Arachidicoccus terrestris: one gene and its partner. The protein of the gene in region 1 binds, or shares a complex with, the protein of each later gene. Links are inferred from orthologs where the notes say so. Each region holds a gene or a part of one and is shown in the gene's direction. Other genes may lie near its edges. The genes, in order: secA and secY.

Region 1 (15,906 bases):
GAGAAGGTCATTAATGCGATCAGCCCGGGGCAGTTAATGGTAAAAATTGTCCAGGATGAATTAACTGAATTAATGGGCGGTACCGAGGCCAGTTTTGAGACCACGGCTAATCCGACCATTATTTTGATTGCGGGCCTGCAAGGTAGCGGTAAGACCACTTTTTCCGGTAAATTATCTAACTATTTGAAAACCAAGAAGGGAAAGAGGCCCTTACTCGTAGCGGCTGATATATATCGTCCTGCGGCGATTGACCAACTTCATGTATTAGGAGAGCAAGTAGGCGTGGAGGTGTTTAGTGAAAGGGAGAACAAGGACGCTGTTTCTATCGCCAAAAATGCCCTCGCGTATGCAAAGGAACACGCGAAGAATGTCATTATTATAGATACGGCCGGCCGTCTGGCTGTTGATGAAGTCATGATGACGGAGGTCGCTAATATTAAACAAGCCATCAACCCCAACGAAATTCTTTTTGTCGTGGATTCCATGACGGGTCAGGACGCTGTCAATACGGCCAAAGCCTTTAATGATCGCTTGGATTTCAGTGGTGTTGTATTGACGAAATTGGATGGAGATACCCGGGGTGGGGCGGCTCTCAGTATTAAGTACACGGTAAATAAGCCCATTAAGTTTGTCAGCAGCGGTGAAAAAATGGATACGCTGGACGTATTCTATCCGGACAGGATGGCGCAGCGTATTCTGGGTATGGGAGATATTACTTCCCTGGTTGAGAAGGCTCAGGAACAATATGATGAAGAAAAAGCCAAAAAACTGGAAAAGAAAATTCGGAAAAATCAGTTTGATTTTCAGGATTTTATCGACCAATTGCAAACAATCAAGCGTATGGGTAATTTAAAAGATATCATGGGGATGTTGCCCGGGGTCGGTAAGGCTATGAAGGATGTCGACATCAGTGATGATGCTTTCAAAGGCGTGGAAGCGATCATCAATTCCATGACGCCTTTTGAAAGAGCCAATCCCGATACTATTGACCCGTCCCGCCGGCAACGTATCGCTAAGGGCGCCGGTAAGGAACTCCAGGAGGTAAACGCCTTTATGAAACAGTTCGATCAGATGCGTCAGATGATGAAAATGATGAATAAAATGCCAATGGCCGGCATGATGGGCGGTATGGGGGGACTCAAACGCAGGTAACATTTCGGATGTAACAATGGCTTTCTGGCTGCAGCTATAATTTAATCCTTTAAAAATCAATGACCATCCGGATAGAAATAGTACCTTTAGTGGTGTAACTAGTCCTATTATTAATCAGATGGCTATCAAAAATATATTCCTATGATTCAGCGCATTCAGTCTTTTTGGCTGCTGGTAGTGGTGATACTGGCTGCCCTTTCCCTGAAATTCGGTTTTTATGTTGGTACCTGGATGAACGAAGGCGTACAACATCCACAGATTATTTTAAACGGACACAATCCTTCCATTCTTGTTTTTGCCACGACAATTGTTATTTTGGTGGTCAGCCTGATCGCTATATTTATGTTTAAGAACCGCAAGCAGCAGTTAATGCTGACGATAGTAGATTTGTTGCTAAGCATTGCTCTTTTTATTTTTTATTATCAAGAGATCAATACGCATTTTTTGCCGGGTAGCGGAACATTAACACTTACCTCCGTATTTGTATTTCTTTTGCCCATCTTTATTATAATGGCCCTAAGAGGTATTAGTAAGGACATACGGCTTCTGAAGCGTGCGGATAGGTTAAGAGGTTAATTTGGATGGAAACTGCCAATAAATGCATAGATATGATAGGTAGAAAATTACAAGTTCTGTTTTTTGGAATTGTATTTATGTGTATTGCCTCATCTGCTATGGCCTGGGGTCTGACAGGGCATCGGATTATTGCAGAGATTGCGCAAAGACACCTGTCTAAAAAGGCAAGAAAGAACCTCGAAAAGCTGATCGGTAAGGCGCCACTTGCCTTCTGGGCTAATTGGCCAGATTTCATCAAATCTGACACGACGGACAAGTGGAAACAGACTGGCCCCTGGCATTATGTGGATCTTCCCGGTCACCTGGATAAGGATGAATTTATAAAAGATCTTGAAGCTTTGGAGGGCAAAAATTTGTATACCCAGATTCCGGAGATGGAAATCCTGTTGAAAAACAAAAACCTGCCTTTAGAACAACGACAGATTGCGCTTAGATTTTTAATTCATTTTATGGGTGATCTGCATCAGCCCTTGCATGTCGGCAGGAGTGAGGATGCCGGTGGTAATAAGATAAAAGTAGTCTGGTTCGGGAATCCCTCAAACTTGCACACGCTCTGGGATAGTCAGTTAATCGACTACCAGAAATGGAGCTATACTGAATATGCGGCTAACATTGACACAGTCAATGAACAGCAGATTACTATGATACAGTCTGGTAGTCTGCAAGACTGGTTCTTTCAATCACATCAATTATCAGACGAGATCTATGACAAAACACCTGATGGCTCCAATTTGAGCTATAACTATAATTACCTGTTCTTTGATCGTCTAAATGAACAGTTGCTGGACGGCGGTCTCCGGCTGGCAAAGGTACTGAACGATATCCTGGGTTAGTGCCGTAATTATATTACCACTAGAAAGGGGCATTGACTGGATCAAATGCCCCTTTCTAGTGGTAATATGCTCAGTCGAGATTAGTGCTGATCAAATTCGTTATTCCAGTCCCCGGCCAGTTTATTGATTTTTTCCTGGACTGAATCTTTGAGACTTTCCTTATACTTTTTATACTTTTCAGCATAGGCAGCATCTGCTGTACCTAAAATCTGCGTTGCGAGCAGGCCGGCATTTTTGGCTGCATTCAATGCTACGGTGGCAACAGGTACTCCATTTGGCATCTGCAGTATGGATAATACAGAATCCCAGCCGTCAATAGAGTTGGAAGATTTAATTGGTACGCCAATCACTGGCAGATGTGTTAATGAAGCGATCATTCCGGGTAAATGAGCTGCACCACCTGCGCCGGCGATAATCACTTTGATGCCTCTGGTTGCTGCACCTTGCGCGTATTGAAACATTCTTTCCGGTGTGCGGTGGGCGGAAACGACGGTCAACTCATAAGGTACATCAAAATGTTTAAGGATCTGAGCAGCATCCTGCATGATTTTCAGGTCGCTGTCACTTCCCATTATAATACCTATCTGCGCGGTCCTGTTATCTGTATTCGTCATTTTTTCGTATTTATTGTATTTGGGGTAGACTCTTTAATGAGAAAATTATATACTAATAATAGTAGACTGCCCGGATTAGGGTTGACGGTTATGGACAGCAGGTCTTAAAAACAGCACTATCGGGATGATTGGTTATTGTTTAACCGATCCTCATCTTCCTCATCTTCTTCTAGGTCAACATCATCCTCCTTCTCAGTTTCATCTGCATCTTCTTCGCCCGCTTCATTGATTTTTTCAAGGTCTGCCAGTTCCTCGTCTTGTATTTCATCTTCGTTGTCAAATGACGGATCGGATGCTTCTTCGTTAGCGATTGTCTCATCAGCCCGCTTGATCGAACTCAGGTCCGGATGTAATTGCTGATCCATTTGTTCAGTGGCCTGATGGATGCTTTCTCTGCTTTCTTCGTCGGATAGCTCTAATTCCCCGGCATCATCGGGATCAATAGGAATGTCTTGCGCTGCCATGTGCTCTTCGCCGTGAGATGCCGACTCTGTCTGCAAATCTATATTTTCTGCGGCCGGCTTATCGTTATCAAATTTGCCGAAAATACCAAAATCTGCATTTTCTTCTATAGTTCTCTGTTGCAAGGTCGGTTCGATTTGTTCTGCCAGCACTTCCTTGATCTTAGGCAGGTCAGAGGCAGAGTTCAGTCCAAAATAATCCATAAAACTCTTAGACGTTTCATAGATCAGTGGTTTGCCTGGCAATTCTTCATTTCTGCCGGAGATGATAATCAATTCCTTTTCCAGCAATTTCTGAACGCTATAATCACTGTTGACACCACGGATGCTTTCAATTTCTCCTTTAGTGATCGGTTGTTTATAGGCAATAATGGATAATGTTTCAAGGGCGGCATTAGATAATTTTTTCAGGAATTTTCCCCCGTTGAGTTGGGCGATGGTGGTATGGAAGGCGGGTTTGCTGAGGAACTGCCAGCCGCCGCCACTCTGAAATACTTCAAACGGGTAAAAGTCGGAATTGTATTTTTCCCGGATACCTTCCAGGGAGGTTTCTACCTGATCCAGGGTGATTTGCTGTTCCATAAACCCGAAAGCGTTGTTGATCAGATCTACCAGGTCCAGACTGGTGAGTGGACGGTCACTGGCAAAGATCAGGGCCTCGATGTGGGGTATGATTTCACTTAACTCCATAACTTATTGTAAACTAAAACTGCAAGTCAAAAACTTGCAGTCTAAAAAAGATTGTAATTTGTCGATAACTAAAGATAAGGAGAAGATTTGATTTGCCATGCTAAATCTTCCTTTTCTACTCCCGGTATCTTTGGCTAAGGTATAAATCCTACCCCTGAAGAGCGGCAGCACCACTGACGATTTCAGTCAATTCAGTTGTGATGGCGGCCTGACGGGCACGGTTATAAGAGATTTTCAGGCTGCGCAGGATCTCATTTGCATTTTCGCTGGCCTTGTCCATGGCCGTCATACGTGCGCCATGTTCACTCGCCTGAGCATCCAGGACCGCCTTGTATAATTGGGTATTGAGGATTTTAGGCATTAATTGCGCTACCAGTTCCTCCTTTGCCGGTTCGAAAATAAAATCAACATTCTTTTTTCCACCGGTACCCTCGATCTTTGGAATGGGCAAAAATTGTTCTACTGAATAGCGCTGAACAGCGGCATTAATAAACTCACTGTAGACAATATCGATGGCATCAAATGTCTTATTTTCAAACGCGCTGATCGCCGCCTGCGCTGCTTGCTGCACATTTTCAAAGCTCAGATTTATGAAAAGATCTTTATAGGTGGCGTCAGTTTTAAAGCCAGCCTTACTCAGGGATTCGTATCCTTTTTTGCCAATATTCCAGATAGTGACATTGCCTTTATCCAGGGCGGCCTTATATTTAGTAGTGGCAGCCTGTTTAGCAGCTTTGACAATATTAGCATTATAGGCGCCAGCCAGGCCGCGATCACTGGTAATAACGATCAGTAACACCTTTTCTACTTCTCTGTGATCCGCCAGCTGGATATTAGATTCTCCACTCAGGCTGCTGACAATATTACTCAGTACTTCCTGTAGTTTTTGCGCATAAGGTCTCATCTGTGTTATTGCCTCCTGAGCACGGCGTAATTTAGCCGCACTCACCATTTTCATGGCTTTGGTAATCTGCTGTGTAGATTGTACCGACTGTATCCTGTTACGTACTTCTTTTAATTGGCCTGACATGGGGTTCTCAATTTGGCTGCAAAAGTAACCAAAAGCATTCAATCAGACAAGATTTAGCCCCTATTTTCAGTGAAACAGGATGCATTTTTTAGGAACGCACGATAACCAATGACTAAACTCCTGAAATAGACTGCTTTTATCGTTAGATTTTCTGTGTTAATAAGTGGGATGAAACGAATAAGCGAAGGCTGGGAGGCAAAACCCGCTAAAATCCTTTAAATATTATAGCATAACGCAGGGTATTACTAACAAACAACTGCTATTTTAGCAGAGAAGGCCCTGGATGAACGGTTAAATTGGCCGCTTTAAGAATGAAAGTAAGATGCAGCCAGACAAGGCTGCTAAAGGGCGTAATCTCCCTGCAAGACCGGCGTATGACGGCCTTTAATTCCCAAATTATTCCCTACATTTGCAACCGCGAAAACTGTCAATTTGGCCTGTAAATGTGATAAGCATTGTTTTTGACTGCTTTTTTCAGAATAATGGTATATTTTGGCACTTTCGGGCTAAAAATCGAGATCTAAACAATTATAAAAAAAAATTAATGAAAGGCATATTAAGCAGGCTGCTCGGTGGCAATAAATCTGAAAAGGATGTGAAGAAGATCCAGCCGCAGGTAGCTGAGATCAACCAGCAATATGAAAAATTGCAATCCCTATCCAATGATGAACTACGTAGTAAGACCGTGGAATTCAAAGGGCGTATCAAAGAATTCCTTAAGGATATCGATCAGACCATTCAGACTAAAAAAGAAGCAGCTGAAGCCTTACCATCTGCAGATATGGTCGGCAGGGATAATCTCTACCGTGAAATAGATGAGCTAAAAAAGGATCGCGATAAGAAGATCGAAGAAGTCTTAAATAATATTTTACCAGAAGCCTTTGCCGTAGTTAAAGAAACAGCCAGGCGCTTTAAAGAAAGTGACGAAGTCATCTCTCGTGCGACAGATCTGGACAGACAACTGGCTGTGAAGAAGAATTATATGCGTATTGATGGAGAGAACGTTACTTATAATACGAGTTGGGAAGCAGCCGGTGTGGCCGTTTCCTGGAATATGCTTCATTATGACGTGCAGCTGATTGGTGGTATTGTACTGCATCAGGGTAAGATTGCAGAAATGGCAACGGGTGAAGGTAAAACCCTGGTATCAACTTTACCGGCTTATCTCAATGCCTTGGCTGGAGAGGGGGTACATATTGTAACCGTCAATGATTATCTGGCTCGTCGTGATAGTGAATGGAATGGCCCTATTTATGAATGGTTGGGTCTCACGGTCGACTGTATTGACAAGCATCAGCCCAATACACCTGCCAGAAGGAGCGCTTATCTCTGTGACATAACTTATGGAACCAATAATGAATTTGGCTTCGATTACCTGAGGGATAATATGGTGCACAATCCTGATGAAATGGTACAGCGTAAGCACCATTATGCGATGATCGATGAGGTGGATAGCGTTTTAATTGATGATGCCCGTACGCCGCTGATCATTTCGGGGCCGGTAGGTAAAGATAACTCTACACAACTTTTCTTTGAATTAAAAGATCGCGTGGCACAACTGGTTGCTCATCAAAGACAGATCTGCAATAATTTTCTGATCGAAGCAAAAAAGAAAATAGCAGAAGGTAATGATGATGTAAAAGAAGGCGGAGGTGGTCTGGCGCTGTTCCGTGCACACAGAGGCTTGCCTAAGACAAGCAGTTTGATCAAATATCTGAGTGAGCCCGGCATTCGTCAGAAACTCCAGAAAGTGGAGAACTACCACTTGGCCGACCAACAGAGGGAAATGCCAAAAGCAGATGCAGAGCTATTGTTCTATATTGATGAGAAAAACAATACGGTTGAGCTAACTGATAAAGGGATTAAGGCTATGACTGGTCTGAATGAAGATCCTATGTTTTTCGTATTACCGGATATCGCTACAGAACTCGCAAATGTTGAAAAGGATGAACAGCTTTCAGGAGAAGACAAGCTGACACGCAAAGAGCAACTCTATAATGAGTACAGTGCTAAAACTGAACGCATTCATACGATCCAGCAACTCCTTAAAGCGTATACATTATTTGAGAAGGATGATGAGTATGTTGTGATGGACGGACAGGTGAAGATCGTGGATGAGCAGACCGGGCGTATCATGGAAGGTCGTCGTTATTCCGACGGCTTGCATCAGGCCCTGGAAGCAAAGGAAAATGTAAAGATTGAAGCGTCAACGCAGACCTATGCGACTGTTACCCTGCAGAACTATTTCAGGATGTATCACAAGCTAAGCGGTATGACCGGTACGGCAGAAACAGAAGCAGCAGAGCTTTGGGAGATCTATAAGCTGGATGTTGTCAGCATTCCGACCAATGTACCGGTGATCCGACAAGATCAGCATGACCTGGTCTACAAGACCAAGAGAGAAAAATATGGTGCAGTCATCAATAAGATTGTTGAATATCGCGAAGGCGGGCGCCCTGTTCTGGTAGGTACGACTTCCGTAGAAATCAGTGAGTTGCTAAGCCGTATGCTCCGCCAAAAGCAGATCCCTCACAACGTGTTGAACGCCAAGCAACATGGTAAAGAAGCCCAGGTAGTGGCAGAAGCAGGTCTGCAAGGAGCTGTAACCATTGCTACTAACATGGCTGGTCGTGGTACGGATATTAAATTAGGGGAGGGTGTGAAAGATGCCGGCGGGTTAGCCATTATTGGTACCGAAAGGCACGATAGCCGCCGTGTAGACTTACAGCTACGTGGCCGTGCCGGTCGTCAGGGAGATCCTGGCTCTTCACTGTTCTATGTTTCCTTGGAGGATGACCTGATGCGTATGTTTGGTAGTGAGCGTATTGCCAAGGTAATGGACTTTGCCGGCTATAAAGAAGGCGAAGCTATTGAGAGCGGTATGATTACCAAGTCTATTGAAAGAGCGCAGAAAAAAGTTGAGGAAAATAACTTTGGTATTCGTAAGCACCTGCTGGAATATGATGATGTTATGAATAAGCAACGTACTGTGATTTATACCAAACGAAATCATGCTCTTTTCGGAGAACGGCTGGCATTGGATATTGACAGTGCATTTTATTATGTAGCAGAGATGCTGGTCGTAAATCATAAAGAGACCAATGACTATGAAGGTTTCCGCCTGAGCGCGATCGTTCATTTTGCACTCGATACAAAGATCACTGAAGCTGCATTTGGTAAGAGCAATGTAAGTGAATTGACAGAGGAACTTTACGGTGAGGCTTTTGAAAATTATCAGCGTCATCGTGAGGAAATTTCTAAAACAGCTTATCCGGTATTTGAAAATATTCGCAAGGCGCAGGGTGACAGAATTGAAAATGTCGTGGTGCCGTTTGCCGACGGCAGAAAGGCATTGCAGGTGCTGGCGCCGATGCAGAAAACGCTGGATACGGCAGGTCTGGAACTGGTGAATTCCCTGGAAAAAACCCTGATGCTAGGCTTTATTGATGATGCCTGGAAAGAGCATTTGCGTTCAATGGATGACCTGAAACAAAGTGTCAGAACGGTACAATATGAGCAGAAAGATCCGCTTGTGATTTATAAACAAGAAGCCTTTGGACTATTCTCCAAAATGAATAGCCAGGTGAACGTAGAAATAGTTACCTTCCTGTCCCATTCCAATATACCGGTTGATGTACAGCAAGGAGGTCAGATTCACGAAGGTCATGAGCAGAAAACGGACTTAAGCAAGCTTAACGCCAACAAAGAAGCAGTAGATGCGGCAGGTAGTGATTATGCTGCTAATGAAAATGATTATTACGACCCTAGCGAGCATGTTAAACAGCAACCTGTAGTGGCGGGACCGAAGATCGGCCGTAATGATCCCTGTCCTTGCGGCAGCGGCAAAAAATATAAGAACTGTCACGGCAAAGACGCTTAACCAAGTTATCTGAAGCAAGCGTAAATAATAATATAAAATACAGTATACGGCGCGTTGTAGTCAGAAATAATTTCTGAATATAGCGCGCTTTTTTTGTGTAGCCAAATAAAAAAGTAAAATATAATGGATATAATGTAAAGTTTGTTTTACTTTTATGAAAAATCTACCTTTATGAAATCTCAATTATTATTACCTTACCGATATAAAAAAATCGGCTGGCTTATTTTGATACCTTGTTTGGTATTGGGTTTACTAAAATGGTACCTGATCAATGATCATGAAACGCTGACCTATGTGGTGAATATTTATTATAAAAATGTTTTTTTCGACATCGTGACGACGGTGCTTATTGCTGGCATTCTTGCCGGCGCGTTGCTGGTGGTGTTTTCAAAAGAAAAGCAGGAGGATGAGTTTATACAGAAGCTGAGACTTTCTTCCTTTGGCTGGGCCATACTCATTAATTATTTAATTTTGTTTTTCTGCAACCTACTCTTTTATGGGTGGAGTTTTTTGAATATTATTGCAGTCAATATGTTTACAACCTTGTTGTTTTACATTATCCGTTTCAATTACCTGCTCATTCGCAGTAAGCGCCTCTGAATATGACCAACACACTCAAGGTAGAAAGAGCTATCAAAAATATCACGCAGGAAGAACTGGCACAGTGTATTGGTGTGAGCCGGCAGACAATTAATGCGATTGAAAAGAAAAAATACGTACCATCTACCCTGCTGGCGCTTAAAATCGCGCGATATTTTGATAAGCCGGTAGAAGCGATATTCAAGCTGGAGCCAGAAGATTAGACAGGCAGTGTATCGATTATGTCAGTCATATTTTCCGGCCATCTGCCGAAACTATGAAATTTTTTGTCTATTTTGCCGGTACATTTGATTAATAAAAGCTGTCAGAGTATAAAAGATGAAGCAAGCAAGGTTTTTCAGAAGTTTAGGTGGCCTGGTCTGCGGACTGGTCTTTCTGGTTGGTCTATATACTTTTACTTACGGTCAAAGTGTCCAGAAGCGCCCCAACATTATCTTTATTATGGCCGATGATCTGGGATATGGTAGTCTGGGGTGTTATGGACAAACCAGGATCCAGACACCGAATATTGACGCGCTGGCTAAAAACGGACTGAAATTTACACAGTACTATGCAGATCCGATCTGCAGCCCGTCCAGATGTGGACTTTTAACAGGTAAGGATATGGCACATGCTTATATCCGTGACAATTATGAAATTGGTGGATACGATTTCTCAGATGAAGGAGAAAGAGGTCAGATGCCTTTACCTAATAATACAGTAACATTTCCGGGACTCCTGCAAAACAACGGTTATGTGACAGCGTTAATTGGTAAATGGGGCTTAGGCGGACCAGGATCCACAGGCATACCAACGCAACTCGGCTTTTCTTATTTTTTTGGATATTTAGGACAAAGACAAGCTCATAATTATTATCCGACACATTTATGGAGGGGGACAGAGCGGGTGCCATTAGACAATATTTATTTTTCCCCACATCAATCTTTTCCCAAAGGAGCAGATCCTGATGATATCACTAATTACGCCAGATATAGCGGTAATGTGTATTCCTGTGACACGATGGCATCGGATGCTATCAGGTTTATTAAGGAGCATAAAGGCCAGCCTTTCTTCCTTGAATTCTCACCAACGATACCTCATGTGGCGTTGCAGGTTACCCGTCAGGCACTTAAAAGGTATGAGGGCATGTTTGATGATAAGCCATCTCCCAATAATGGGTATTTACCCTGCTTCCGCCCAAGACAAACCTATGCAGCGATGATCTCTTTGCTGGATGATTATGTCGGGCAAATTATGCAGACCTTGAAAGAGGAGGGGCTGGCAGACAATACACTCGTGATCTTTACAAGTGATAATGGCGCTCCTGATGGAGAAGGAGGCGCACCGACCCGTTATTTTGACGCTAACGGTCCCTGGCGTGGATTTAAAGGAGATGTTTATGAAGGCGGAATCCGGGTGCCTATGATCGCTAGCTGGCCCGCCAAGATCAAACCAGGCTCTGTAACAGATCATCCTACTACTATTTGGGATATGTTCGCTACTTTTTGTTCATTGTCCGGTACGCAGATTCCTGAAAAAAGTATTGCCGGGGCAGTGCAAACGCAGGGCATCTCCATTGAATCCATACTGACAGGCAAAGGGCAGCAGCGCTCCCATGAATATCTGTACTGGGAACTGGCCAGCCACCATAACGGGGAACAGGCCGTAAGGTTAGGTGATTGGAAGGGTATCAGGCTGGGCGCCAAAAATGACCCTGATGCACCCATTGCGCTGTACAATATAAAGGCAGATCCGGCCGAACAAATCAATCAGGCTAACAAACATCCGGATCTTGTTAGAAAAATAGATGAGATCATGAAGCGCAGGATATTATCACATCTAAATGAATGGAATTTTGAGTATCCCGCTCAGCAATAAGTTTTTAAAGATACAGTTGGAAAACAGGTGCAGCAATAAGAAAGCCCGGTAACAGCCGTTATAAGAATTGCTGTTACCGGGCTTTGATTAAAAATCCATCGGTATGTAACTAGAGGCTGCCTTCGTCCGCACTTGGCCCATAGCTAGGTGGGATCGGGACATTGTTCAGCCGTAGAAATACGCCCATTTGTGCCCTGTGGTGAACAATCTGACAATAAACCATGCGCAGTGTCTCCAGCTTGTTATCTGCTGCCAGTACTTTGTCCCCGTTGCTCAAGGTCCATGTTTTTTCCAGTATGGCGGGGTCTGCTTTGGCTAACGCGCTGTGACCTGCTTCATAGGACTTGTCGTAGATGTTTAAAATATCTGCTGTATGGTTAACAACGGGTGGATTGTAAGGCATAGTTGCAAAATCCAACCCGTCTGTGTTTAATACCATATCCACCCAGGAAGGCAATTCTGCCAGGTGTGTAGCAAGCGATCTGACGGTCATACTTTTGGGGTGAGGCTGCCAGTCATAGATTGTGTCCGGGATCCGGGACAGCATTTCTCTTGTTGTAACATTTTCTTTTTCCATTTCTTTCAGTAATACAGGGATAAATTCCATTGCTTTATTTTTTTTTTGGTTCAAAAGCAAAGTAACATGACTGGACTGACAACCCTATGGCAGTCAGACCGGCCCATACTTATTTTTAGAATAATTTTAATAATTAACCGGCAGCTGATCCATAAAGTGACTGATCGGCAAATGATCCTTTTTCTGAAAGTCGGTGCCAGGCTGCTTGATCTGGAGAACCCGGTTCAACTTAAAGTCCCGGTAATCAGTTCTCAGATGACACCAGGCGATCACGTGCCAACCAAATGCGTAAAATATAAGTCCGATAGGTTCAATGTGCCGAAGGCTCTCTTGCTCACTTTTATCTTTGTACCTGATCTGCAGTTGCTTCTTATGTGCGATGGCGTTTTGTACGGTGGGAATAAAGTTCTCCTGCAACTGCCACATTTCATGGAATTGCAAATAAGTACTGGCATCCAGGACTTCCAGCAGATCTTGCTGACTGCCTTTCAAGACGGATCTGATCTTAGTCATGGCGCTTCCATACTGAGTGGCGGTGGCCTGATCGGCCAGAGCCCGCACCATTTTCTCCATTAAAAGCAATGCACTTGTTTCTTCCATCGTGAATGATACCGGGGAAAGAAAGAAACCTGAGACAATAAAATATCCTTTGCCCGCTTCATGACTAACAGGAATGCCTGATGCGACGAGCGCCTTTACATCCCTGTATACAGTCCGCAGGCTGATCTCAAACTTTTCACTGATCTTTTCCGCAGGCACATATTTTCTGGACTGCAGATGGACGAGTATTGCAAAAAGGCGATCTAGTCTGTTCACGACAACTAACGGATTAATTTTTTCTAAATGCCCATTTAATAAGTTCTTTCCAGGTAGGTTTTTTACCGTACATGAGGATACCCGTGCGATATATTTTACCGGCAAACCATGTGGTAAATAAGAAGGAACCAAATAACAATACGATGCTCAGGGTCAGTTCCCACCACGAAACGGCCTCCGGTACACCCTGTGCGACCCGGGCCATCATGACAATGGGAGAGGTGAGTGGAAATAGACTCCCAAAAACGGCCAACCCTCCGGTAGGATTATTAACGGCTTGCATCATGATCACAAAGCCGAAAATAATAGGTAAGGTAATAGGCAGCTGTAATCCCTGTGCATCCTGTTGCCCGTCGCTTACGGAGCAACCGATGGCTGCAAATAGAGATGCATAAATAAAGTAGCCACCCAGAAAATAAACAAAGAACATGGTAATGATCAGCGGGAAATTAATGGTGCTGAATGCCTGAAAAACAGCTGTCATATCTGCGCCCGATGCATTAGGGTCCACCACACCAGCGCTAATCGCATGGGTCATTTCCGGAAAGAGAACAGGAATTAACAAATAACGCAATCCTACCCCCAGAACGATCCAGATCAGGAATTGTAAGAGGCCTACAGCTCCGATGCCCAGGATTTTGCCCATCATGAGTTGAAAAGGCTTAATACTGCTCACAACGATCTCTGCGATGCGGCTGACTTTCTCTTCCATGACACCGCGCATAACAGAAGTGCCGTAAAGAAGTAAGATCATATAAATCAGGATGCCACAGAATATACCCACGCCATAGCTGACACCGGCACGCATGCCGGAATCATTTTTATCATTGATATTAACGATGTCTACCTTGTTTTCTGTTTTGGCCTTTTTAAGGAGGTCCTGGGAGACAGGTAAGGCATCCATTTTGAGTTTTTCCAGTCTTGATTGAATCGCTTTGGTAATGGATTCTCTGGTCATAATTCCGATTTTGGAACCGGTAATCAGATTAATTTTATCGTCCAGAGTGGCATGAGCCGGTATGACGATATATCCATCGATGGTTTTATTTTTAGCTTTGTTTTCCAGATCAGACTGGCTGACATCAGTTGTAAACTGATACGTGATCTCTTTAGTATTTGGCGCAATTGTGTCCTTAAATAAACCGGCATTGTCTACCACCATAATCTTTGTACTGGAGCCACTGTTGATACTAAAGTAGATAATCGCCGCATAGATAGCAAATATTAATATGGGAAGCCCGATGGTGACCAGTAGAAAGGTTTTTTTCTGTACACGGGTTAGAAACTCTCTTTTTAAAACTAATATTATTTTATTCATGACGCGTCAGAGGTTTAAATGTTATGGAAACTTCGGGTAACTGCATTTGTGCCATGTACCAGCCGGATAAATATCTCATTGAGCGAAGGAAGGATTTCGCCGAAATGTTGTACCTGAATATCCTGATCAAGGAAATAACGCAGTAAGTCATTACCTCGGTAACCCTGCTGTATGCGGACAATCATCTTATTGTCTGCCAGATTGATCGGTTCAAAGATCGTGGAAGCCGCGATCTGGTCTGCGGCTTTATCCAGCTTGATTTCATACAGGTTCTCCTTGTATTGTTGCCGGATATCGGCTACTTTTCCATCCAGTACCTTTTTACCCAGATTGATCAGTGCAATCTGATCGCAGATTTCCTCTACCTGTTCCATCCGGTGAGTGGAAAAGATAATTGTGCTACCCTGCCTGGCCAGTTCAAATATCTGATCCTTAATCAAATTGGCATTTACAGGATCCAGCCCACTAAAGGGTTCATCCAGTATAATCAGTTTGGGTTGGTGTAAAACTGTAATAACAAACTGCAGCTTCTGACTCATTCCTTTACTTAAGTCTTCTACTTTTTTATCCCACCATGTCTGCATCTCCAGTCGTTCAAACCAGTATTTTATTTTGGTCATGGCATCCGCATAAGACAGGCCTTTGAGGCGCGCCAGGAAAAGTGCCTGTTCTCCGATTTTCATTTTTTTATAAAGGCCTCTTTCTTCCGGCATATAACCGATTTTCCGTATATCATTTTCCGGATCGAATTTATTACCATCGAAAAGAATGCTGCCTTCATCAGGATAAAATATCCCGGTGATCATACGCAATAATGTGGTTTTTCCGGCCCCATTTGGCCCCAATAGACCAAATATCTGCCCTGATTCTATTGAAAAACTGACATCATCGACCGCTTTTTGTGTGGCATAGTATTTTTTAAGATGCGATAGTTCAAGTATTGCCATAATTGTTTTAATTAGCCTTGTGAATAAGGTTTACGAAAATAACATACTTTTTTCCATTTCATTAACAATAGCAGGTTTATCCATATTTTTTTTGATAGAAGTATGATCCGTAGGATAAATGGTCAACAAAAAGGGCTAACCATCAGGTCAGCCCTTTTTTCGTTCATAAATTATTATTTTTACTAGTTACCACTGTCACTATCTTCATCGTTGTCCAATCTTAAAGGATAGCCGTAGATGGCATCTCCATCAGGGTAAATACCTCTTAACTGCAGTAACCCGGTACTCTCTTTGAGAATTTTACGTACCTCTTCTGCCTTGGTAACGGTCTGTCCGTTGATGCTAACGATAATAAAACCATTCTGGATTTTTGCCTTTTTAAAAGCGCCTTCTCTCAGATTAGTGACCTGTACACCACCTCTGATGCCATATTTGCCGGCTTGTTCCGGAGTAAGTGTCGTTAGATCGGCCCCTAATGTCTTTGCAGAGGCTTCGTCGGCGGTCAATTGTTTATAAGTACCGATACTGTTTTTGAGGATCAGGCTGGCCTGGTGC
Region 2 (15,008 bases), 850 kb from region 1 along the record:
AAGTTGAAGCCACACCACAGATTGAAGGAATGGTTAAGGCGGTTAGCCACTTGGTGAAAGTGGAGAAGCTTTAATAGCGGATATAAAGATTTTGCAGTTTAAAATTAATGTATATTTTTGCTGCACTTAAATTTAGGCGAGGGGCGATTCCCCGTTGAGTATAAAAATCAATACAATGAAATTACATGAATTAAAGCCCGCAGCAGGTGCGGTGCACAAAGTAAAACGTCTTGGACGTGGTGAAGCCTCTGGTAAAGGTGGTACTTCTACTAAAGGTAATAAAGGTGGCCAGAGCCGTGCCGGTTATAAAACCAAAATGGCCCATGAAGGTGGTCAGATGCCTATTCAACGTCGGGTTCCGAAGCGCGGGTTTAAGAATCCAGGACATGTTTCTTACAAAGTATTTAACCTGGCTCAGGTTGAGTTACTGGTTGAGAAATATAAATTAGAAGAATTCTCTCTGGAAAACCTGTATATCAATGGTCTGGTTTCCAGAACCGATAAGGTTAAAATCCTAGGAAACGGTGAGATCGCATCTAAAGTTGCCTTCAAAGTTCATGCGGCCAGTGCAAAAGCTAAAGCGGCGATTGAGGCTGCAGGCGGAACGGTTGAAGTTTTAAACTAATTTAAAAATAAATTCCGGACGCATCCCTCGTGATGCGTCTTTTTGTCTTAAATTGCGTTGTCCTAACTTTTAGACGCTCACAACTCTTTTAGTCTTGGTTATAGTCATAACTTGAACTAAAATAATAACTATCGAAAAGGAATGAAAAAGTTAATCCAGAACTTAAAAAATATTTGGAGCATTGATGAATTACGGGAGAAGATTGTCTTCACGTTACTGCTGATTCTGGTGTTCAGGTTTGGAGCGCATGTGGTGATTCCGGGGATTGATCCCAATAAAATCTCTGCTGCCGCTGCACAAACGCAAAATAATGGCTTATTAGGAATGTTTGATACTTTTGCAGGTGGTGCGTTTTCTCAGGCAGGTATTCTTGCCTTGGGCGTGATGCCATATATTTCCGCTTCTATCTTTATGCAGTTGGCAACCGTATTGGTACCGCAATTGCAGAAAATCCAGAAAGAGGGCTCAAGTGGGCAAAAGAAAATTAATCAGATTACACGTTACTTGACGGTGATTGTAACAGCTTTCCAGGCAGTGGCGTATATCTCTTTATTAAAAAGCCCTACTTATGCGGTCGCTTTGATTCCATCTTATCAGCCATATTTCTTTGTTTCTACCCTGTTCGTACTGACCGCAGGATCTCTGTTTGTTATGTGGCTCGGTGAAAAGATACAGGATAAGGGCCTGGGTAATGGTATCTCTATCATCATCATGATTGGTATCCTATCCAGTCTTCCACAGGCGGTTATCCAGGAGTTCCAGTCTAAGCAAGTAAAAGGCGGTGGTGGCCTGTTGATCTTCTTAATTGAAATTGCCTTTTATATCGGCATCAACATGGCACTGGTCTTACTTGTGGAAGGTGTGAGAAAAGTACCTGTGATCTATGCAAAACAGTTAATGGGTAACAAACAAGTAGGCGGCGCTCGTCAGTTTCTTCCTTTGAAAGTGAATGCTGCCGGTGTAATGCCAATTATCTTTGCACAGGCAATCATGTTTCTGCCGACGCTGGTTTCATTCACGGATCTGGATAAGGAAGGCACCATCGTCAAAATCTTCGGTGACCACACCAATGTCTGGTATATGGTGATTTACGGCGGTATGACCATTGCCTTCACTTTTCTGTATACGGCGTTGATCTTCAATCCAAAAGAGATGAGTGAAGACCTGAAAAGGAACAACGGCTTTATTCCTGGTGTACAACCCGGTAAGCCGACGGCGGATTATATTGGTTCTATCATGGACCGTATTACTTTTCCTGGTGCGGTTGCGCTGGCCATCGCGGGTATCCTGCCAGGCTTCGCACAGATGTTGGGTGTTCAACAGAGCTTCAGCTACTATTTTGGCGGTACGTCCCTATTGATCATGGTAGCCGTAATTCTGGATACTTTACAGCAGATCGAAACACATCTGCTTATGCGACAGTATGATGGCCTGATGAGTGGTGGTGCGAGAGTACATGGCCGTAGCCATGTAGGTAGTGGCATCTAAGATTTATACTCGATATCAACATACTTGCAAATATTGTGACCGACCTGTCTGGATCTACATGAAACAGACAGGTCGGTTTCTTTTGTGCCTATATTCTTATTAACTGTGTATTATGGCTTTGTCGTGTATCTAATTAGGTATAATTGTTTTTAATTTATTAATTTTGCGGGGTAAATGCTTAGCATTCAGTTTTAGTTATGTGATCCGGGAGCCGGGCAGGTCCCATATGTAAGGCCGCCTTTTTAAACCTACCATATCCGTATTTGATGATTCAGACAAAAACCAACGCCGAAGTGGCGATCATGCAGCAAAATGCAACCACGATCAGCCGTATTTTAGCTGAAGTAGCCAAGATTCTTAAGCCAGGTATGACGACTTTACAAATAGATGAAATGTGTAAGGAAATGATCCTGGCTGAGGGGGGCATACCGACTTTTTATAATTATTATGGCTATCCTTATAATATGTGTACTTCTGTCAATGATGTCGTTGTGCACGGGTTTCCCAATAGTACACCATTGAAGGAAGGCGATATTGTTTCCCTTGATCTGGGCATTACTAAGGAGGGCTACGTGGGAGAACATGCCTATTCCTTTATATTGGGAGAAACGACACCCGAAAACCTGCAATTAGTACGTGTTACCAAGGAAGCTCTATATAAGGGAATTGAAAAAGCTGTTACTGGCAATCGTGTTGGGGATATAGCGTACGCGATACAGAGTCATACGGAAGGTAAATATGGCTATGGCGTCGTTCGTGAGCTGGTAGGGCACGGGTTAGGTAAGACCATGCATGAAGAACCTAATGTGCCTAATTACGGAAAAAGGGGAACTGGTCCGAAGCTGAAAACCAATATGACTATTGCCATTGAACCGATGATCAATCTGGGAAAAAGGAACATCTTCACGGAGAAGGATGGTTGGACGATTCGTACAAGAGACGGGCAGCCTTCAGTACATTTTGAGCATAATGTATGTGTCAAAGAAGGGAAAGCGCTGATATTATCTGATTTTTCTATTATTGAAGCGGCTGAACGTACTAATAGCAATCTAAATACCTCTTATCACAATATCCAAGAGGATAAATAAGAAGTTTAAAAAGCATGGTACAGGCGTAAACAGCATTCAAAAGAATCTGCAAACTTAGGTTGTCGTTACACAAATACCAGAATGGTACTGTAAAATTTAAAGGGAATTTCTGTACCATGCCTTACCAAAATTACACTTTCTTATTGAAAATGTAAAATTTGCCTTTTTTACTCCTTGTTTATTGATTGCCAGCATGATATTTTAATTTAAACCTCGTTTTATGCAGCATTTAGTGGTCATTGGAGGAGGCGCGTCAGGATATTTTTGTGCAGTAAACGCCGCCAGATTATGCCCCGAGCTGAAGGTGACCATACTGGAAAAAACAGGTAAAACGTTAAGCAAGGTCAGGATTAGCGGCGGCGGCCGCTGCAACGTGACGCACCGGGAGCTGCCAATAGCGACATTTGTGGATCATTACCCCAGAGGCGCGAGACTACTTAAGCGTACCCTTCATCAGTTCGCCGCAGGACACACTGCATCCTGGTTTGAACAGCGGGGCGTCGCTCTTAAAACGGAAGCAGATGGGCGCGTCTTTCCCGTAAGCAATAACTCCCAGTCCATTATCGACGTATTAGAAAAGGACGCTGCAAAATATGGCGTCAAAGTAATGCTGCATCAGGCTGTGGTTGCGCTGCAGAAAAAAGAAGCTATCTGGCAATTGCATCTTTTAGGGCAAGCTGTGCCATTATTGGCTGATTTTGTCTGTGTTGCCACCGGAGGGCTTATGAAGGCCGCAGGATATCAATTTCTTGCAGATCTTGGTCATATTATCCATCCGCCCGTGCCTTCCTTATTTACCTTTAATCTGGGCAAACATTCTGTAACCGAATTGATGGGTGTCAGTGTAGAAGTAGCGACTGTACGTATCATAGGTGCAAAACTGAAGCAATCAGGACCTATACTTATTACCCATTGGGGATTTAGTGGCCCGGCCGTACTCAAGCTGTCCGCCTGGGGAGCAGAATGGCTGGCGGGCAATAATTATCAGTTTTCAGTACAGATCAACTGGCTCGGAGAAATCTGGCCGGAGAAAAGACTCAGAGACAGCTGGCAGGAAATTAGAGACAGGTTAGCTGCCAGGCCCATGGGAGATAAAAACCCGTTTGGCCTGCCCAGAAGACTCTGGAGCTATCTTTTAAAAGCTGCAGGTATCGCCGAGGATCTTTATTGGTCTAAATTGCCTTCCGGGCCACAAAACAAGCTGATTCAACACTTAATTGCTGATGTCTACAGCATAAACGGTAAAACGACATTTAAAGAAGAGTTTGTGACTTGCGGAGGGGTGAACCTGGCTGAGATTGATCCCCGGACGATGGAAAGCAGACTACAAAAAGGTCTTTACTTTACAGGTGAAGTAATGAATGTTGACGGTGTTACCGGAGGTTTTAATTTTCAACATGCTTGGTCAAGTGGTTTTGTAGCAGCCACACATATTGCCGGTCAAATAAATACATAAAAAATCCCCTGCTGTTTTTTGAAGAGCAGGGGAAGATCTTTTGTTGTTTAAAAGTCACAATGATCATTAAAGGCCCAGGCTACCTAATAGAGCAGCCAGGAGAGCCAAAAGTGTGTTTAAGATATCCATTTCTTTAGTATTTACTAGGTGATGCTTACTCTGTTCAAAGGGTTTTCAGCTTTCCCCCGTACCTGAGTTTCGCTGACCGGGGCCATGGGAAACAGACTTCCGGCGACACCGGAGCTAATTGTCAGGTAAATTCGTTTGACCTTACAGACCCAAGCTGCCTAGCAGGGAAGCGATCAGTGCTAACAATGTGCTTACGATTGCCATTTTTGTCGTATTTACTGGGTGATGCTTACTCTATTAAAGGGTTTTCAGCTTTCCCCTACTTGCAATTGTTACCAAAGTTATCGGGGAGAGTGTCATAATCTGACAATCAATTGTGTTTAAAATTATATTTTTAAAAAAATGCATGTGAAATATATACAAGATGAGACCGCGTTCTTGATAAAAAAGTAGAAATAACGCCGCAGTAACTTAATCCGTTAAACCTCATATCTCAAGTAGGCGTCTATGGGTGTGGATAACTGCATAAAATCAAGCCTGGACTGAATTGTTATGCACAATTGGTCAATTATTTGCGGTAGGTGGGCGTCTACCAGTAACTTTATACGGATTTTTAGATATTTCTTATAGTTTTAGGCAAACTATTTGTTTAACTTTCGCATTAAATTTTTAATATGAGTCGTTCGATAAAATTTGTTGGGTTGACGGTCGTAGCTGCTGTAGGCTGTACGGTCCAAATCCAGGCACAGGCTACTAAAATCAATACAGATCCTGATGGTGAATTTAAACAGGCGAAGGATCTGTATTTCAGAGGGCAATATAGTCTGGCCTATCCGATTTTTAAAACGCTTACTTATTCTGCTCCTTATCAGCAAAGCAATATACCAGAAACCAGGGCTGTAGAAGCCAGATTTTATACTTTATCCTGTTCTTTGATGCTGAATCAGGCTTCTGCCGAACAATCCGCCAAAGAGTTTGTCCATTTTGAGCATAGTACCCCATTGGTGCAAATGCTGAGTTTCCAGCTGGCAGAATATTATTTCAGGAAAGAGAATTTTGATCAGGCACTTGAATACTATAAAAAGGCCGGGACAGCTAACCTGAGTAATGAGGAAACAGCGAAATTGCAGTTTCATCAGGGATACTGTCTGTTTACGATGCAAAAATTTGAGGAGGCTGCACCGCTTTTCAACGCCATCCGGCAAATGCCCTCCAATCCTAACTATATCGACGCAAACTATTACTATGGATTTATCGAATTTTATCGGAAGGATTATGACGATGCACTTAATTCACTCCAGATCGTAAAAGACAACCCCAGTTATAGCAAAATTGTTCCTTATTATATTGCCGAGATCTATTATTTTCAGGATCAGAAGGACAAGGCATTGGATTATGCTGAATCGTCCCTTAAATCAGGAGGACAATATTACGAAACTGAGCTGAAACAATTGGCCGGACATATCTATTTTGAGAAAGGGCAATATGCACAGGCGCTGCCTTATTTAGAGGATTATATCACTAAAAGTGCAAAAGTTAAGAGAGAAGACCTTTATGAGCTTTCTTATTGCTATTATCAGGATAAGCAGTGGAATAAGGCTATTGAAGGTTTAAAGGAGTTAGGTGGAAAAGAAGACTCGCTTGCCCAAAATAGTATGTATTTGCTAGGGGATGCTTATTTACACACCGGAGATAAAAGCAGTGCCAGAAATGCCTTTTTATTCTGTTCGCTCAATAGTTCCAATCAGGGACAAAAAGCCATTTCTACTTTCAACTATGCAAAATTATCTTATGAATTAGGGTTCCAGGATGTGGCACTAAGTGAGCTTAAGAAGTTCATTACCACCTATCCTGGCTCTACCTATAATCAGGAAGCCAAAGAATTATTAGTTAGCGTATTGTCTAACGCGAATAATTATAAAGAAGCCCTTTCACTTATACAATCGCTGGGCGGTGCACAAAGTGAGATTGTGCAACGGGCCTATCCCCGTATCCTTTATGGCAGAGCTGTTGAACTGATCAATGATCAGAATGTATCCCAGGCGACAGAATTGATCAATCGGATTTTTAATCTGCCCTATAATGACAAAGAAATCCAGCCAGCTTATTTCTGGAAAGGTGAACTGGCATACAGATCCCAAAATTATAGTGGCGCTATAGAATCACTTAACAGGTATCTCCAGAATCCGGTGAATTATGGAGAAGTAAATGCCAATGATGCGAATTATACATTAGGGTATGCTTATATGCGCTCCGGTGATTACAATAATGCGCTGACGGCTTTCAGAAAGGTCGCTACTAACGCAAACAGTGGTTCTACCAATGTACAGAAAGATGCTTATCTGAGAACCGCAGACTGTTATTTTATGCAGAAAAACTATAGTCAGGCGTCTGCTATTTATGATGATATTATTCGTCAAAACCTGCCTTCTGCGGACTACGCTTATTACCAAAAGGCTGTAATTGCCGGCGCATACGGTAGGGTGGCTGACAAAGTCGCATATTTGCAGGCCTTTGATCAGCAATATGGGAATTCCTCTCTGGCTGCGGAGGCCAATCTGCAAATGGCCAGCGCCTATATGGCCAGCGAGAATTTCTCCAAGGCTGTTGCTCCGTTACAGAAGGTTTTGAGTTCAGATCAGGAAGCTTTAAAACCGGACGCTTATCTGAATTTAGGGGTAACCTACTTTAATATGGGCAATAATGACGCATCCTTGCAGAGTTTCCAGGAGTTGATCAAACGTTATCCTAATGCGGCACAAAGCAATGAGGCCATTTCTTATGTCCGCAATATTTTTATCAATCAACACCAACCGGAAAAATACATGACCTTTATGCAGCAAAACGGCAAACAGGTCAGTTATACGGAGAAGGACTCACTTTCTTATATCTCAGCCTTTAAATCTTATGGGAATGAGGAGTTTGACGCGGCTGTCACCGGCTTTGAAAATTACCTGAGTGCGTTCCCTGAAGGGCAGCATAGTATCGATGCGGCTTACTATCTGGCTGGCCTTTATCGGCAACGGAAGGATAATGCCAATGCGCTGAAATACTATGACATAGTAGCAGGTAAAGCTCCGAATAAATTTGCAGAAGATGCGGTGCTGCAGTCTGCGAGACTCTATTATTTTGATAAGAAGGATTACGCAACAGCGGCGACTTATTATAAACAACTGAAAAACATTGCCACTTCTTCTGAGAATCGCCTGGAAAGTATGCGGGGCTTATTACGTTGTCAGTATAAGCTGGAACAGTGGGCTGATGCTGAATCGAATGCAAAGGATCTCCTCTCACAAAAAGGAATTGCGGATGACGATAAGCAGATATCTAATACCATTATCGCGAAGAACCTGCAGCAACAAGGCGATCTGGATGGAGCCACAGACGCCTATAAGAAGGTATATGCACTGGGCAAATCAGAATATGCAGCAGAGGCCCGCTTCCGCGTCGCAGAAATACTGATGCAGCAAAAAAGTTATAAAGACGCTGAAAAGGCCGCCTTTGATGTGATCAATAAATCTGGATCTTACGATTACTGGATCACCAAATCCTATATTTTGTTAGGAGAGATTTATTTTAAAGAGAAGGATCTGTTTAATGCGGAGGCGACACTTAAAAGTGTCGTAGAGAACGCTTCAGATGAGGCGCTCAAGCAGGAAGCACAAACGCAGTTAGATCAAGTGCTGGCACAGAAAAAGAAAGAAAGCCGTGTTGAATAACAACATATGATTCAGTAATGGTAATTGAAGCGTTATAATCAAAGTTTACACTTTACATTGAACACATGAAAGATAGCATAATCCGATATACTAAAATGAGAAATAAAAGCCCTCTATTGATCGCTACAGTTCTGTTAGGCCTGAACCTTGGATTTGCGGGTAGTGCCAACGCTCAGCGGAGCCATAAAAAGGCTACCGCCAAGAAAACACAGGCACCGGCAAAGGATACTGTTCCACTGGAAGGAGGGAAGAGTTTTACGGTTACCTCCGACTTTACCCCTTCATTGAAGCCGGCCTCTAAGATTAACTTTAGTTCCACAACGGCACTTCCAACGCCGGAGAAGACGCCTTTGAATTATAATGTCCCGGCTCAGAATCTGACCTTTACGTATAACCCGGCTTTTTTGCGGCCGCTGGCCGTCAATATTGATACCGGTTCTGTATGGAGAAACTCTCATTTCGTAAAGCTGGGCTATGGCAACTACGCTACGCCGTATCTGGAAGGAGGCTTTTCATTGGGAGATGGTTATCATTCCGCAGTCACCATCCATGCTAAGCACACCTCTTCTAAAGGTAGTTTGCCGTTGCAGGAGTTTGGAAAGACTGATATCGAAGCCAGCGGCGTATTTGCGGTCAGTGACAAAAATGAACTGGAGGCAAGGGTATATTATGATAATAATAAACAATTTGCTTATGGCGGGCTGATGCCCGATCAGGCTTATAATAAGGACAGCCTGCGAAGAACTTACCATGACATAGGTGTTAAACTGGGTTTTTCTAATAAGTTCCAGAATGCTACCGGTATTGATTATCATCCTACGATTGCGATTGATGCCTTCGGCGATAATCACAGCGGAAAAGAGTCGACTTTGTCATTGGATGCACCATTTAGTAAAAGATTGAACGAGACATTTGTTGCTAAACTGGGTGCAGGTGTGGATGTCAGCAGCTTTAAAAAGGACGGCCTGGCCATTGATAATAATCTGGTCACGATTCGTCCCTCCATTGAGATTAACCGTCCGGATTTCAAAATGAATCTGGGGGTCATCCCGTCCTTTTATAACGGAGAGTTTAACCTAATGCCCAATTTGTCATTAGAAGCAAAAATGAGGGATGAGCGTTTTATAGCGATGGCCGGCTGGAAAGGCTATTATAACAAAAATACGTATCGCTCTCTTACCACATTTAATCCCTGGATCGCTATCCCGATGGATTTTAATTATACCCGAACCTCAGAAATTTATGGAGGGTTTAAGGGAACCGCGGGAGACCACCTGACCTTTAATGCGACGGTAGCATATCTTACTCAAAAGGATGCACCGTTATTTATGAATCGGGCAGATGACAACTTGTTTGATGTGCTCAGTGATGATATCAACAATTTAAGATTTCATGGAGAACTGGGCTTTAACGCAAAACAGAGCTTCTCGTTACTGGCAGGAATCACACTTAATAACTACAGCAAGATTGAGAATGCTGAACATGCCTGGGGACTATCTCCCATTCAAATGAATGGGTCGTTACGTTGGAGAATATTGCCGGCGGTTCTCTTGAAAAGCGACTTAGATCTCTGGACTGGCGGATATTATAATGACCCAACGGATGGGGCAAAGAACCTCAGTGGTGCAGCTGACTGGAATGTAGGAGCGGAAGTGGATATTATAAAGAATGTCGGTCTCTGGTTGCAGGTCAATAATGTGTTGAATAATAAATATCAGCGGTTTTATAACTACCAGACCATTGGCGCAAATATAATGGGGGGCATTATCTTTAACTTTGGCCAGCTGAAAAAATAATCACTATGCAGAGAGATTCTTCCTTATTCCAGCTATTCCTGATCAAGTACCGTAGGCTGCCTCTTGGCAAGATTGGTACAGTTGTATTGGAACAGGAGCCTGCTTTTCATGAATATACCAGTCAGGTTATCCGGCCGGTTAAAGAGGTGTTGCGTTTTTCACCAAAGGCGGATTCCGCGCTGCAGGATAAATTTGAAGAGTTTGCGCAGCTGAAAGGCGTTGATAAAAATAGGGTGACGGCATTATTTGATCAGATTAAAACGCAATTGGATAAGAGTAAACAGGCTTTACTTTCCGGCGTTGGTACACTTCAGATTGAAAACAATATTTATAAGCTGGTTGGGGAAGATCTTTCCGATGTATATTTGCCGCCAGTGAGCGCCGGTGCTGTTATTCACGAAGGTGATGTTCATGAGGTCAAGGTAGGAGAGCAGATCCACACCAGTGACGAAATGAAAGAGATCTTGTCAGGCAAAAAAGGCAACGACTATTGGTGGATCTATGCCTTGGTCCTGATACTGGTGGCTATCGTGGCAATGTTATACTACGTATACGGCGGCCAGTTGAGATAAGAGATCAGCAAAGATACATTTCCAGGTAATTTGGGGCAGGTTGATAGAAATAGGGTATTTGTGAAAGATCCAAATAAGAAGCTGCCGGATATGCCTGATAAAAGACTCAGTCGGCAAAACTCTTATTGTGTTTACTGGCCGGTAAAAACGGATTGCCGGCCGATGATCCGCCGAAGACGTTGCCATCTAAAATTAATGAACTTGCATTACCTATATTAATTTCAGGCATTTATAAGATATCTGCGTGTAATGTGATAAATTCCAATTAACTTTGCTGCAACCTTAAATTCAAAAACTTTACTATGAGAAAACTAATGTTGCTTTTGGGAGTGGGCATTCTTTTATCAACAGCTTCAAGCGCTCAATCATATGAGCGTCCAATCGGATCAGAATTCAGTGTGGGCATAGAAGGTGCATTACCCATGAACGGCTGGGACCTTTATGACGGAAGCACTAGTAGTACCAAGGTCTCAGATTTTGGTATCGGCGCTACGATCAAGTACGCTTATAATTTTAATGAGACGATCGCGGCGACCTTTCAGACCGGATATGTATATTTTCCCGGCAAAGATTTAGGTGGTGGTAAAATTAATACGAGCCAGATACCCATTAAAGCGGGTGTACGCTTTAGCATGAGCCGCTTTTACGTAGAACCTCAGTTCGGACTTAGTTCCCTGAATGTGAAAGTTGCCAGTACGGTTGATTCAGGATCTTATTCCGGCTCAACTACTGCCTTTACATACGCTATTGGTGTCGGTGCGATGGCAGGTCGTAATTTCGACATAGGCCTTCGATATGAAGCAATGTCTAAAGACGGAACAATGGGATTTCTGGCATTGAGACTTGCCTATTCGCTGCCATTTGGCAGATAATCATGTAAACAGCAGAAAGTATATTAATATCCAGGCCGCTTCTAATCAGGAGCGGCTTTGTGCTTTATTGGTTAGATACCTAGCCCCACTTTTGTGTCTGCTGCCTGATGGGGGCAAGATTAAATTGAATCATTAAGACATTGTTAATAATTTTCTTTTATTTTCGATTATTTGCTTATTTTTGCTTATTCTATTTAATTTAGCGGTATTCTTAGTTAGTCTAAATGATGAATTCGGCTCAAAACACCGCAAATGCGCTAATTATATTCAATAATTGAGTTATGTTAAAGGAAATCTATGCTTGCTAACAGACGAAGAGAAAAGATATTTGAACTCATCAAAGAAGATGGAGCTGCCAAAGTTGTAGACCTGGCTAAGATCTTCAAAGTAACGGAAGTGACCATTCGCCAGGATCTGGAAAAGCTGGCAAACGATGGATTGGTTACAAAGGAGCATGGAGGAGCATTTATCAAAAATATCGAAGATCAGGTGCAGTCTTTCTCGTTAAGCCATCGAGGTAATCTTGAAAAGAAACAGGCCATTGCAAAAAAGGCGGTGGAATTCATTAAAAGCGGAGATCGTATTATTTTAGACTCGGGGTCAACATCTACAGAAATTGCCAGGTTATTGCTGGGTCATAAAGATATTACCGTTATCACAAATGCCTTGAATATTGCGATGATGCTAGGCGCCAATCCCGGAATTGAACTGATTGTTACAGGCGGGGAATTTAAAGCGCCAACACTTTCATTAACGGGTCAGAAAGCCGCTGATTTTTTCAAAGGACTCAATGTCAGGAAACTTTTTCTGGCGACTTCCGGCATCTCACTTAAAGCTGGTTTGACTTATCCAAGTATCAGTGATCTGGTCGTGAAAAAAGCCATGATTGACGCTGCAGACATTACTTATCTGATTGCAGATTCTACGAAGATCGGTAAGAGTGATTTTGCGAGCCTGGGCGCTTTGTCGCTCATTGATTATATTCTGACGGATAGCGGTATAGAGGAAAAACATAAACAGGTGTTTGAAGAAAACGATATTGAGCTGATTATAGCTGAATAGCGGCCGGTCGGGAACCGCTGCCGGCCTGCAACGGAAGTTTATTTTCCTTAGAAAGGAATATGAGGATGCGGTACCATCCAAATGACAAAAAACAAAAAAAAGTAAAAAAAGAAAAATAAGATAAAAAATGTCACTAAACAAGAACCCCACGTTAGGTGTAATCATAGGCAACCGGGACTTCTTCCCAGATAAATTGGTCGCAGAAGCAAGAAAGGAACTGCTGGTTTTTTTGAATCAATTAAACATTACGCCCATTATGTTGGGAGAAGCAGATTCCAAGTTAGGCGGTGTGGAAACTTTCGCAGAGGCGCAGGCGTGTGCAGCCTTATTTAGAAAACACGCGGATGTAATAGACGGAGTGTTGGTCGTATTACCCAATTTTGGAGATGAGAAAGGCATTGCTGAAACATTAAAACTGGCCGGTCTGGATGTGCCGGTATTAATACAGGCTTATCCAGATGATCTGGAAAAGCTGGACGTCGTAAATCGCCGTGACGCATGGTGCGGTAAGATTTCCGTTTGCAACAATCTGCATCAGTTTGGCATTAAATATTCTCTGACGACAAAACACGTTACCAGGCTTGACGATGAGGTCTTTCAAAAGGATTTGTCCGATTTTGTGGCAGTCTGCAGGGTTGTAAAAGGGCTTAAGAAAGTGCGTATTGGGGCAATTGGAGCCAGACCGACTGCGTTCAATACCGTTCGTTATAGTGAAAAGCTCCTGCAACGTAATGGTATTTCAGTTACAACGGTTGATTTATCAGAAATATTAGGAAATGCAGATAAGCTAACGGCAAACGACAAGTCAGTTAAAGATAAACTGGATAAAATTCACGCGTACACGCCGACTGGAAAAACGCCAAATGACAAACTGGTACAGATTGCGAAACTTGATGTTGTATTGGAAGAATTCATGCAGGCAAACGCATTAGACTGTACGGCGATACAGTGTTGGACTTCCCTGCAACAGAACTTTGGCTGCAACATTTGTACGAATATGAGTATGATGAGCGAGAACATGCTTCCGAGTGGTTGTGAGGTAGACGTGACCGGCACATTAACTATGTATGCGATGCAGTTGGCCAGCAGCTCTCCGAGTGCCCTGGTAGATTGGAACAACAATTACGCCGACGATGATTCTAAATGTGTACTGTTTCATTGTGGTAATTGGGCTAAGTCCTTTTTGCCAGACATTTCCATGAGTACTGCACCGATTCTTGGCACAACAGTAGGTACGGAGAATACCTATGGTGCACTCGATGGCCGGACGCCCGCCATGCCATTGACCTATGGGCGTATCAGTACGGATGATTTTAATGGTAAAATCCGAGCGTACATAGGCGAAGGCGAGCTGACCAATGATGCGCTGAATACATTTGGCAATAGGGCCGTTGCGCAGATTGATGATCTTCAGGGGCTAATGAAGTATGTGTGCCGCAACGGCTTTGAACATCATGTTGTCATGAATGCAAGTAAAACCGCAGGCATTCTAAAAGAAGCGATGGAAAACTATTTAGGGTGGGAAACCTATGTACATAATTAGAATATCAATATTTCCATTTCATTAAGGTGAATAGGAGTATTGGATATCTGTAATTTAAGAATAAGAGATTTATCTCTTTATTTTTAGCACAGTTAAATTGTGAAAATGACAAGTAAAGAGCTCAAAATAAAATCTATTGAGTATCGTAGAAAGATACTCCAGTATATAGTGAAGGCAAAAGCCGGACATACCGGAGGGAGTCTTTCGTGTGTAGATGTTTTGAATGTCTTATATAATGAAGTAATGCATGTATCTCCGGAGAATTTCACATCTCCGGATCGGGACCGGTACATACAAAGTAAAGGACACTGTGTAGAGGCATTGTTTGTCGTATTGGCGGATAAAGGCTTCTTTCCTGAGGAAGATCTCAATACTTTGTGCAGATATCAGTCACATTATATCGGGCACCCGACCCGAAAAGTTAACGGCGTTGAACAGAATACAGGTGCCCTGGGGCATGGATTGCCTATCGCATCGGGTATGGCAATTGCAGCAAAACTTGATCACAAAGCGTATAAGGTATATACACTACTTGGCGATGGTGAAATGCCGGAAGGAAGTAATTGGGAGGCGGCCTTGAGTGCCGCTCAATATGAACTGGATAATCTATGTGCTATAGTAGATAAAAATGGGTTACAAATAACGGCAGCTACTAAAGATGTGTGTAGTACAGATCCTCTGGATAAGAAATGGGAAGCCTTTGGCTGGGCAGTACGGG

The links.
Region 2: the proteins of secA (region 1) and secY are in contact, whole or in part, in a crystal structure (PDB 3DIN), measured with the Thermotoga maritima proteins. The link is inferred for Arachidicoccus terrestris from one-to-one orthologs. Residues at the interface, in WP_004082002.1 of Thermotoga maritima: Glu261, Ala262, Arg263, Lys300, Ala301, Arg302, Thr303, Ile304, Ile305, Leu323, Tyr324, Asp325, Pro326, Val329, Ser330, Tyr333, Ile336, Lys340, Phe345, Val349, Glu363, Phe364, Tyr374, Ser375, Gly376, Gly377, Glu393, Ile395, Thr482, Ser483; in WP_004081795.1 of Thermotoga maritima: Glu108, Gly109, Glu110, Glu111, Ala236, Glu237, Arg238, Arg239, Ile240, Thr241, Ile242, Gln243, Tyr244, Ala245, Arg246, Arg247, Val248, Thr249, Gly250, Arg251, Arg252, Val253, Tyr254, Gly256, Ala257, Ser258, Thr259, Tyr260, Leu261, Pro262.

What each region holds. Positions count from the first base shown.
Region 1 is NZ_CP083387.1:3,652,472-3,668,377, forward strand. Bases 5,600-9,436 are described here. They hold secA (preprotein translocase subunit SecA), read left to right. Parts: upstream 5,600-5,900; coding sequence 5,901-9,236; downstream 9,237-9,436. Other genes in these bases: K9M52_RS14205 (hypothetical protein), read left to right, coding at 9,408-9,436. Also shown: ffh (signal recognition particle protein), read left to right, coding at 1-1,152; K9M52_RS14175 (DUF4293 domain-containing protein), read left to right, coding at 1,294-1,728; K9M52_RS14180 (S1/P1 nuclease), read left to right, coding at 1,761-2,561; purE (5-(carboxyamino)imidazole ribonucleotide mutase), read right to left, coding at 2,642-3,175; SMC-Scp complex subunit ScpB, read right to left, coding at 3,292-4,326; atpG (ATP synthase F1 subunit gamma), read right to left, coding at 4,475-5,356; more of K9M52_RS14205, read left to right, coding at 9,437-9,836; K9M52_RS14210 (helix-turn-helix transcriptional regulator), read left to right, coding at 9,839-10,039; K9M52_RS14215 (arylsulfatase), read left to right, coding at 10,155-11,693; K9M52_RS14220 (DinB family protein), read right to left, coding at 11,803-12,300; K9M52_RS14225 (helix-turn-helix transcriptional regulator), read right to left, coding at 12,397-13,086; K9M52_RS14230 (ABC transporter permease), read right to left, coding at 13,100-14,404; K9M52_RS14235 (ABC transporter ATP-binding protein), read right to left, coding at 14,419-15,351; K9M52_RS14240 (trypsin-like peptidase domain-containing protein), read right to left, coding at 15,534-15,906. UniProt on the Escherichia coli protein: Required for protein export, interacts with the SecYEG preprotein conducting channel.
Region 2 is NZ_CP083387.1:2,805,730-2,820,737, forward strand. What follows is about bases 1-2,939. They hold secY (preprotein translocase subunit SecY), read left to right. Parts: upstream 1-766; coding sequence 767-2,113; downstream 2,114-2,939. Other genes in these bases: rpmD (50S ribosomal protein L30), read left to right, coding at 1-74; rplO (50S ribosomal protein L15), read left to right, coding at 176-625; map (type I methionyl aminopeptidase), read left to right, coding at 2,380-2,939. Outside these bases: more of map, read left to right, coding at 2,940-3,201; K9M52_RS10995 (BaiN/RdsA family NAD(P)/FAD-dependent oxidoreductase), read left to right, coding at 3,422-4,657; K9M52_RS11000 (tetratricopeptide repeat protein), read left to right, coding at 5,401-8,445; K9M52_RS11005 (TonB-dependent receptor), read left to right, coding at 8,511-10,241; K9M52_RS11010 (hypothetical protein), read left to right, coding at 10,247-10,813; K9M52_RS11015 (outer membrane beta-barrel protein), read left to right, coding at 11,116-11,685; K9M52_RS11020 (DeoR/GlpR family DNA-binding transcription regulator), read left to right, coding at 11,983-12,747; K9M52_RS11025 (L-fucose/L-arabinose isomerase family protein), read left to right, coding at 12,875-14,290; K9M52_RS11030 (transketolase), read left to right, coding at 14,396-15,008. UniProt on the Escherichia coli protein: The central subunit of the protein translocation channel SecYEG. Consists of two halves formed by TMs 1-5 and 6-10.